4 regions of the Priestia sp. YIM B13551 genome follow, and region 1 is predicted to be linked to each of the others. Evidence: predicted binding sites of a transcription regulator. Region 1 holds the regulator's gene; each other region holds the start of a gene.
What was found. The regulator Rex, encoded in region 1, represses fermentation and respiration genes when NADH is low (regulators of the CRP and FNR family bind a similar motif). The targets are predictions, from matches to a motif close to TTGTGAAATATTTCACAA.
Positions count from the first base shown of each region.

Region 2: ACFX4N_RS01325 (DUF1641 domain-containing protein) is a predicted target of Rex. The motif match lies at 1,276-1,293, and genes of this name have one in related genera.
Region 3: ACFX4N_RS23210 (cytochrome ubiquinol oxidase subunit I) is a predicted target of Rex. The motif match lies at 882-899, and genes of this name have one in related genera.
Region 4: nirB (nitrite reductase large subunit NirB) is a predicted target of Rex. The motif match lies at 858-875, and genes of this name have one in related genera.

Region 1 covers NZ_JBHZOX010000023.1:12,020-14,226, forward strand. The annotation lists gene tatC (twin-arginine translocase subunit TatC) at 1-323, opposite strand, end outside; gene tatA (twin-arginine translocase TatA/TatE family subunit) at 339-524, opposite strand; gene ACFX4N_RS30505 (redox-sensing transcriptional repressor Rex) at 578-1,216, opposite strand; gene ACFX4N_RS30510 (ABC-F family ATP-binding cassette domain-containing protein) at 1,675-2,207, shown strand, end outside.
Region 2 covers NZ_JBHZOX010000001.1:255,617-257,823, reverse strand. The annotation lists gene ACFX4N_RS01335 (ammonium transporter) at 1-529, opposite strand, end outside; gene ACFX4N_RS01330 (hypothetical protein) at 526-942, opposite strand; gene ACFX4N_RS01325 (DUF1641 domain-containing protein) at 1,372-1,824, shown strand; gene ACFX4N_RS01320 (NAD(P)/FAD-dependent oxidoreductase) at 1,858-2,207, shown strand, end outside.
Region 3 covers NZ_JBHZOX010000005.1:305,450-307,656, forward strand. The annotation lists gene ACFX4N_RS23210 (cytochrome ubiquinol oxidase subunit I) at 1-803, opposite strand, end outside; gene ACFX4N_RS23215 (threonine/serine exporter family protein) at 1,104-1,559, opposite strand; gene ACFX4N_RS23220 (threonine/serine exporter family protein) at 1,574-2,207, opposite strand, start outside.
Region 4 covers NZ_JBHZOX010000001.1:1,772,631-1,774,837, reverse strand. The annotation lists gene ACFX4N_RS09000 (SGNH/GDSL hydrolase family protein) at 1-723, shown strand, start outside; gene nirB (nitrite reductase large subunit NirB) at 1,101-2,207, shown strand, end outside.

The sequences.
Region 1 (2,207 bases):
GGAATATATCCAAGCGTTACCTTACGCTCTTTTTCATATAAACCAGGACTAATAAATGCCCAAAGTTGATACAGTGCAACAGGAGCTGCAAGTACACAGCCGATAATAACAGCAAACTGCATATAAATCTTAACTGGATCTGTTAGCCTAAATGCATTCATCGTTAAATTTTTTGCCTCATCAGCATGCTGTAAATAGACAATAACCTTATCCGCTATAAAAAAGCCGCCAATTGTGGCAATGACAAAGAAAAATAAAACAATTAAAATGCGTTTTCGCAGCTCTCCTATATGATCATATATTGACATTTCTTGTTCAGTCATACTATGATCACCCTTTTACTCTTTGTCATCTACTTGACGCTGTTTATCTTTTTCACGATCTTCTGATGCACCGCTAGCGGCATGCTTAAACTCTCTAAGCGTTTGCCCGACTGACCTTCCTAGCTCCGGTAACCGTTTCGGTCCAAAAATAAGCAGTGCTACAATCGCAATAATAATCCAACTGCCTGCTCCAATCCCCATATTCCCACTCTCCTTATTAATTTAGACTTAAGGAAATCGTAACACAGTCCACCTTATTCAACAGGATAATTTTTCAAAAAATAGACAAGCGACTGTAATTCTACAGCAAGATCAATATGATGTAGTCGAATCTCATCCGGTACGTTTAAGCGTGCAGGAGTGAAGTTTAGAATCCCTTTAATTCCGCAGTTCACTAAACGATCGGTAATTTGCTGAGCAACAGTGGCAGGAACGGTTAAAATCGCCACTGAGATATCATCACTCATATAATCTTCCAATTGGTCAAGGTGATAAACCGGCACGTCACCTACTTTTGTACCGACTTTATCTTCTATCACATCAAAAGCGCACTCAATTTTGGTGTTATTATTTTTAATAAAATTATAATTTAAAAAGGCCGTTCCCAGATTCCCCACGCCAATCAGTGCTACTTTCGTTACTTCATCTTGGTCTAACGTTTTACGGAAAAATGTAAGTAAATAATTCACATTGTAGCCGTATCCCTTTTTCCCTAATGCTCCAAAGTAAGAAAAGTCCCGACGAATAGTAGCAGAATCAACTTTCACTGCCTCACTTAACTCTGCTGACGAAACACGCTGTTTACCAGAAGCATGCAAGTTTTTTAAAAAACGATAATAAAGCGGCAATCGTTTAGCCGTTGCTTGTGGTATTTTTAATTGTTCAGTGTTCACGTTGTACCCCCTCAGTTCATGTATGTCATTACTAACATTTTCAAGTCATATTGCATTACCTTTCACAAAGCATCAACCGCTTTGAGGTAGCGCTTCCAATTCTCTCTCTTTTCTCTTGTTTTATATATACTCCGCTTCACACCCCGACGGCTTTTGTCTATCCAGCACTACTTAAAGTCGTTAGCTAGAACGAAGCAATTAGCCCTTCAAAGGATTCGTTTGTTAGTCATGATGGATTTTCTACATCCATCATATATAAGTTCAGAGATGCACTTATCTCTTATTTTAACATAGTATCCTGTATAAAATGTGCACGTAAAATCATTTTATTTCATGAATCAAAACATTCGCTTCATCATTTGTCCTTGTCCCTGTACAAATTACAAACGCTTGTAGGAAGAACTTGTAGTTGAAAATATGTTAAAATACACTATGGATATACTACTAGAGGTGAAAAAATGATTATTCTACAATTGAACGGTATTACAAAATACTATGGGGCAGAACCCATTTTATCGAATATAAAGTTAGAAGTACAATCAAAAGACCGCATTGCCCTAGTGGGACGAAACGGTGCTGGTAAATCAACTTTATTAAAAATTATTGCTGAGCAGCTTTCTTATGACAACGGAGAAATTATTAAACCTAAAGGTGTTTCCATTGATTATATGGGACAAGATACAGTTCTTGAGTCAACACTCTCCATATGGGAAGAAATGATGACTGTCTTTGCTCCGTTAAAGAAGATGGAAAAAGAATTACGTACGCTTGAAACGAAGATGGGCGATCCAGACATTTTTAATGATTCAGTTCAATACGAAAAACTAACCAAAGAGTACGATCAACTTCAAGTAACGTTCAAAGATTTAGGCGGCTATCAATATGAAGCGGATACACGATCTATTCTTCACGGTTTCCGTTTTTCAAACTTTGACTATAGCACCCCTATTTCCTCCTTGAGCGGTGGACAAAAAACACGCTTGGCTCTTGC
Region 2 (2,207 bases), on a different contig from region 1:
CTAAAGCTGAAAAACCGCCAAGAGCATGGATAACTGCCGAACCGGCAAAATCAAGCATCCCTAACTTACTAATCCATCCGCCTCCCCAAATCCAGTGGCCAGCTATAGGATAAATAAATGTAGTCATCAAAATCGCATATAAAAGATATGCGCGGAAATTAATTCGTTCTGCCACCGCTCCAGAAACGATAGAAATGACCGCAATAACAAACGCACATTGAAACAGCCAAAACGTTTCAAGCCCAATTGGAATGTCAAGGTGCGATAAATTACCTGAGAGCGCAAAACCGCTTTTACCGACAACTCCACCTAAATCATCACCGTACATTAATCCAAAACCAATTAAATAGAAACAAAGCGTTCCTATTGTAATATCAGCGAATACTTTCATAATAATATTCACGCTATTTTTATAGCGGACAAAACCTGCCTCTAGCAAGGCAAAGCCGCCTTCCATTAACAAAATCATCGCCGCTGTTAACACGACCCACGTTGTATTTATCCCTAAACTTAGTTCATTAACACTCATATCCCAACGCCTCCACTGCTTTTTAATCGTTTTATTTCTTGTACAATAGCAGGCGAAAGCGTAATTTCACTTGTTTCTTCATTTTCCGCTTTTATTAATTCAAGAACTTCATGAAGTTCTCGCATTTGTGCTTTAAGGTGATCAATTTTTTTAAAGCGTTCCTTTACGTATACCATATACTCAACCGCTTGATGCTGACTTAAAGGACGCCCGGTAAAAAATTTACGAAACGGTGATAGTGATTGATACCAAGCTTCTTCAGCACGTTTCTTCTCTTCGTATTTACTAATTTTCGTTTTTATATCTTCTATTTCTTGTGCTTTAGCTTCTTTTAACTTCATTATAAATTCAATTAATTTTAATTGAGGCAATGTAATGACCACATTATGATAAAGTTCATCCACTATAACCATGTTATATCTCCTTACATAAGATGTTATATTATGATTATATGTAGAACACTATAGTAAGTCAATGTAATTTTTTGAAAACTCTTTAAATAGTAAATGCGCCCTATCTTTTTAATACTTATAGAATATTAAGTTCCTATGTGTTGAAATATGACGTTATTTGTTTTATCGTAGGAAGAGGAATCATGTTAGTTCCCTATTTTAATTTTATTTACCTAGGCAATTATTCGCTTTATTTTTTATAAACTTTTATTAAACAAAGGGTTACGAGGTTCTTCACTTATTTTTTCAACAAAATGAGTTGATTTTATCTCGTATTAAAATTAAAATAGAATTATGTGCAAGATTTCACAACTTCACAATGTAGTTTGAAAGTCTAGCAGATAACTAGGAACTACATATGCAACAGTATCCAGCAAAGGAGGACTTTTCATGTCTCAATCAACTATTCAAAAATCAGCTGCAGAGGAAAATGCTGCTGTACAAACAGAAGCGGCAGTTAACAAAGGTCAAGCGGATGTGTTAGATCAATTGTTAAAGCCTGAAGTACAAGAAGCTCTTACTGTTCTTGTAGATAATTTACCAAAATTATCTGAAATGGTAACGGTGCTTACAAAAACTTACGACGTTGCGCAATCATTATTAACTGACGACGTATTAAAAGAAGATCTACTTGGTGGAGTAAAAGAATTTATCGAGCCAGTAGAAGGAACAGTAAAAGGTCTTGCAGCTACTGCAATCGAAGCAAACGATCGTGCAGAAGCAAATGCTTCTAATTCAATCGGTTTATTCGGTTTATTACGCATGCTTAAAGATCCACAAGCTCAAAAACTATTCCGCTTTGCACAAGCGTATTTAGACATTACAAACGAAAAACAAAAATAATTTTCATTAAAAAGTGTGGACGGAGGATCGACTATGTCAAAACATATTTTAATTTTAGGCGGCGGTTACGGTGGTTTATTAACTGCAATGACAGCTCGCCAACACCTAAGTGCGGATGAAGCAAAAATTACAGTAGTGAACCGTTTTGCTACTCACCAAATCATTACAGAATTACACCGTCTAGCTGTAGGCGGCGTTTCTGAACAAGCGGTAGCTTTACCACTTGATAAATTACTTAAAAACTACAACGTTGATTTAAAAATTGCAACGGTAAAAGAAATCTCACCAGATCAACGTGAAGTATCTCTTGAAGATGGTACAAAATTAAGCTACGACTACCTTGTTACAGCTTTAGGTAGTGAAACTGCTTACTTCGGTATCCC
Region 3 (2,207 bases), on a different contig from region 1:
ACCGTCCAAGCGCCTGGACTCCCGCTGTTTTCCCATAATCCTTCACTTGCGGCCATTTTCATCGGCTGTGTTTTAACTAAGTATCCAGCCTGTTCATGACCAGATAACGCAATTCCTACACCTGAAACTAACCCTACAATAATGGCAACTTGAAATGATTTTTTGGCAAAAGCCACATGTTTTTTCTTCAAGAGCATAATGGCACTGACACCCGTGATAAAAAAGGCGCCTGTTGCAAACGAACCTAAAATGGTATGAGGGAATTCAACCCACAGCTGACCGTTTGTTAACAATTTAAAGAAGTCATTCATTTCTAAACGTCCATTATTCAGCTCCATTCCAACCGGATGCTGCATAAAAGAATTAGCCGTTAAAATAAAGAACGCTGAAAAAATAGTACCTAGACTAACAAGCCAAATACATAGACAGTGCAGCCATTTAGGCAAACGATCCCACCCGAAAATCCACAGTCCGAGGAAAGTGGACTCCATAAAAAACGCGAGCAGTGCTTCAATAGCAAGCGGCGCACCGAATACATCTCCTACAAACCGTGAGTACTCTGACCAGTTCATGCCAAACTGAAATTCTTGTAAAATACCTGTTACGACTCCGACAGCAAAGTTAATCAGGAATAAGTGCCCCCAAAACTTTGCCATCTTTTTATACTGTTCATCTTTTTTTACTACGTACATCGTTTCCATGATCGCTACTAAAAAGACAAGACCGATAGATAGCGGTACAAAGATAAAATGAAACAGCGTCGTTGATGCAAATTGAATACGTGATAGTATAACTGTATCCATCTTCTTTCTCCTTTCATATATAAGAACATTCATCATTTCATAGATACTTTGCTTATTTCTGAGCATCTTTTACTTACATTGTGAAACATTGAGCATAACAATTCGAGATATATGCTCAATGTTTCACATACATATGTAATATCTCTCTTTCTATCTACATAGTATAGTCTATTTTTTTAGCTGTGCACGTACATTTTTTGAACGTTTTTAGACTAAAACGTGACTTTCTTGTGACAAAAAAGTGAAGGATCTCTTTATTTTTTTCATAAAAAAAGCACGCTCTGATTTGAGCTTGCTTCTCTACGGTCGATATTTTGCTTTGGCATTTAATTTAGATTGACGAATGATTTGGTTGATGACTTCAGAAAACACAATACCAATGGCAATTGAACCTGAAATCATAAAAGCTTTCGCTGCAAGACTAATCGCTTCATTATAGTTATTTTCTACAAAGTTACGCATGGCATCGTATGCTGTTCCTCCTGGAACTAGCGGAATAATACCTGCTACGGTGAAAATAATGATCGGCGTTCGGTAAATTTTTGCGTAAATTTGACTAATAATAGCAATAAAGAAGGCCGATGCAACTGTGCTTGGAATTTCATCTACGCCATAGAACGTTAGCAAATAGTAAATGAGCCAGCCAATCATTCCGACAAAGCCACTTTTTAATAATGATTCACGTGGAACATTAAAAATAATCCCAAATGCTGCTGAAGCAATAAAACTTGTAATTATCTGCTCTACGATATGCATATGATGCCTCCCTTCTATAGAAGCGTAAATACAATGGCAATACCTGCACCGATAGCGAATGCCGTCAGAAACGCTTCTGCTCCTTTTGATAATCCAGACAGTAAATGTCCTGCCATTAAATCTCGCACTGCATTGGTAATGGATAAGCCAGGAACGAGAGGCATAACGGATCCAATAATAATTTTATCAATTTGCGTGCCTAGTCCTGAAGCAACTAAAAGAGCTGATAAAAGTCCAATAACTAACGAAGCGGTAAACTCAGCAAAAAAGCGAATCGGAATAAGACGGTGGAAATACACCACGGTTAAAAATCCGAGACCTCCTGAAAACATAGCTGGAATAAAGTCCGACCATAAACCTTGAAACATGATTAAAAAGCATCCGCTAGAAATGGATGCAGCTGCAAGTTGAACCCATAGTGGAAAAGCTACGTTCGTTGCTTCAATTTCTTGTAGCATTTCATACGCTTCCTCCAAGGAGATGTTTCCTTGACTGATTGTTCTTGAGACGCTATTTACCATGGTTACTTTTTTTAAATCTGTCGTTCGTTCCGAAATACGAATTAACTTCGTTTTCGTCGGTTCTTTCGTTTCAAGTGAAAACATAATCCCTGTTGGCGTCACATAGCTGTGGGATTTTTTTATACCG
Region 4 (2,207 bases), on a different contig from region 1:
GTGGCGGCGGCTGTTTTGTGCGGGGCGGTGATGTATGCGGGGACGCAGCACTGGCAAAAGCAAACGGAAGCGCAGGCAAGTGAAGTAAAAACTGCTGTTGTACATAAAGAAAAACAGTTTTCCGATGTATCTGCTTATACAAAAAATCTTCCAGACTTTATTACAAAGCAAATTGAGTCATCTATCGCAAATAAAAAGCCTCTAATTCTTGTAATTGCCACATCCGCGAAGGAAGCAGGGTGGCCTCAGCAGTTAGAAAAAGAGCTAGCAGCTACGTATGGAAGTGATGTATTTACGGTTAAAACACTTTCATACGGCAACCAAACAACGGATGAGCTTTTATCCTCACATATTGCCGATCAAATTGATCAACTTCAGCCAAACATTATTCTGTTTGAAGCGCCTCTTAAAAATGATTATCAGCACCTTACGCTAGATGATACGCTTGAAAATACAGACAAGTTGATTCATCAGCTTAAAGACTTGAAAAAAACTCTTATGATTCAGCCATCACAGCCATATATTTCACAAACTGAGTCCTATGAAGAAGGAGTAGAAGCGATCAGGGGAGTCTCTGAAGCAAACTGGGTATATTATATGAATCACTCGCTCATTTGGCCCTTTCATTTAGGAGAGTATATAAATAAAGACAGCGGTAATTTAACGAAAAAAGGAAATGAAGTGTGGGGAGAGTACGTTGTGAATTGGTTTACGGGAAAATAAAAAGACAAGCCCTCTTTCGAAAAAGGGGGCTTGTCTTTTTATAGTTTTTAGAACCAGACTATCAAACTATTGATCATTTTTTGTGGGAGTGATTTTTATCATAGCCCAGGTTATTTCTTTTTGTTACATTAACGTTGTGAAAAATATCACAAAATAAAATGCAAAGGATGATCCAAATTAAAACGTAATTAGACCACTTATTTTTTTTGCTTGCTGTTAAAGCAATGGAATCGCATACATATCATAACTGTGTTAGATAATCTAACACATAAGTTGAACGATTCAGAAAATTCATATATCTTAAGTATATCTTTAAAGATGTATAGGGAATATATCTTTGAAACAAGCAGGTATAGACGCCAGGGGAGGAATGGAAGATGCAAAAAAAGAAACTCGTATTGATTGGAAATGGGATGGCTGGAGTTCGAGCGATTGAAGAAGTATTGAAGGTTTCAAGGGAAGCGTTTGAAATTACGATTTTCGGAAGCGAGCCGCATCCGAACTATAATCGTATTTTACTATCAAAAGTGCTGCAAGGAGATACGAATGTTGAAGACATTACGCTAAACGATTGGAACTGGTATCAAGAAAACAATATTACATTATATACGGGCGAAACGGTTACTAGTATCGATTCGATAAAAAAAGAAGTAGCGACAAACAGCGGCAGAGTAGAATCGTATGATGAATTAATTTTAGCAACGGGTTCTCTTCCTTTTATTCTTCCAATTCCGGGATCAGATAAAAAAGGAGTGACGGCTTTTCGAGATATAAAAGACACGGATGAAATGGTGCAGGCATCTCAGCAATATAAAAAAGCAGCGGTTATTGGAGGCGGACTGCTTGGATTAGAAGCAGCGCGCGGACTGTTAAATCTGGGAATGGACGTATCTGTGATTCATTTAGCTCCGTATTTAATGGAACGTCAGCTTGATCCAACAGCCGGCAAATTGCTTCAAAACGAATTAGAAAAACAAGGCATGAAGTTTTTGCTTGAAAAACAAACGGCGGAAATCGTTGGGGATGAGCGAGTTGAAGGATTATCTTTTAAAGACGGGACGTTTTTAGAAGCTGATTTAGTCGTGATGGCCGTTGGAATTAAGCCAAACGTTCAGCTTGCAAAAGAAGCGGGACTTAACGTAAACCGAGGAATTGTCGTGAATGACTATATGCAAACGGACATCCCAAACATCTACGCCGTTGGAGAATGTGCAGAGCATAGAGGAATGGTATACGGACTGGTGGCACCTCTGTATGAACAAGGAAAAGCATTAGCAAAAGCGATTTGCGGGGCAGAAAAAGTGCCTTATGAAGGATCGGTTTTATCCACCCAGCTAAAAGTATCAGGTGTTGAAGTGTTCTCAGCAGGAGACTTCACGGAAGATGAAGAGAAAAAAGCGATCAAAGTGTTCGATGAACAAGACGGCATTTATAAAAAGCTTGTTCTGCGAGGGAATCAAATCGTCGGAGCTGTTCTTTTTGGA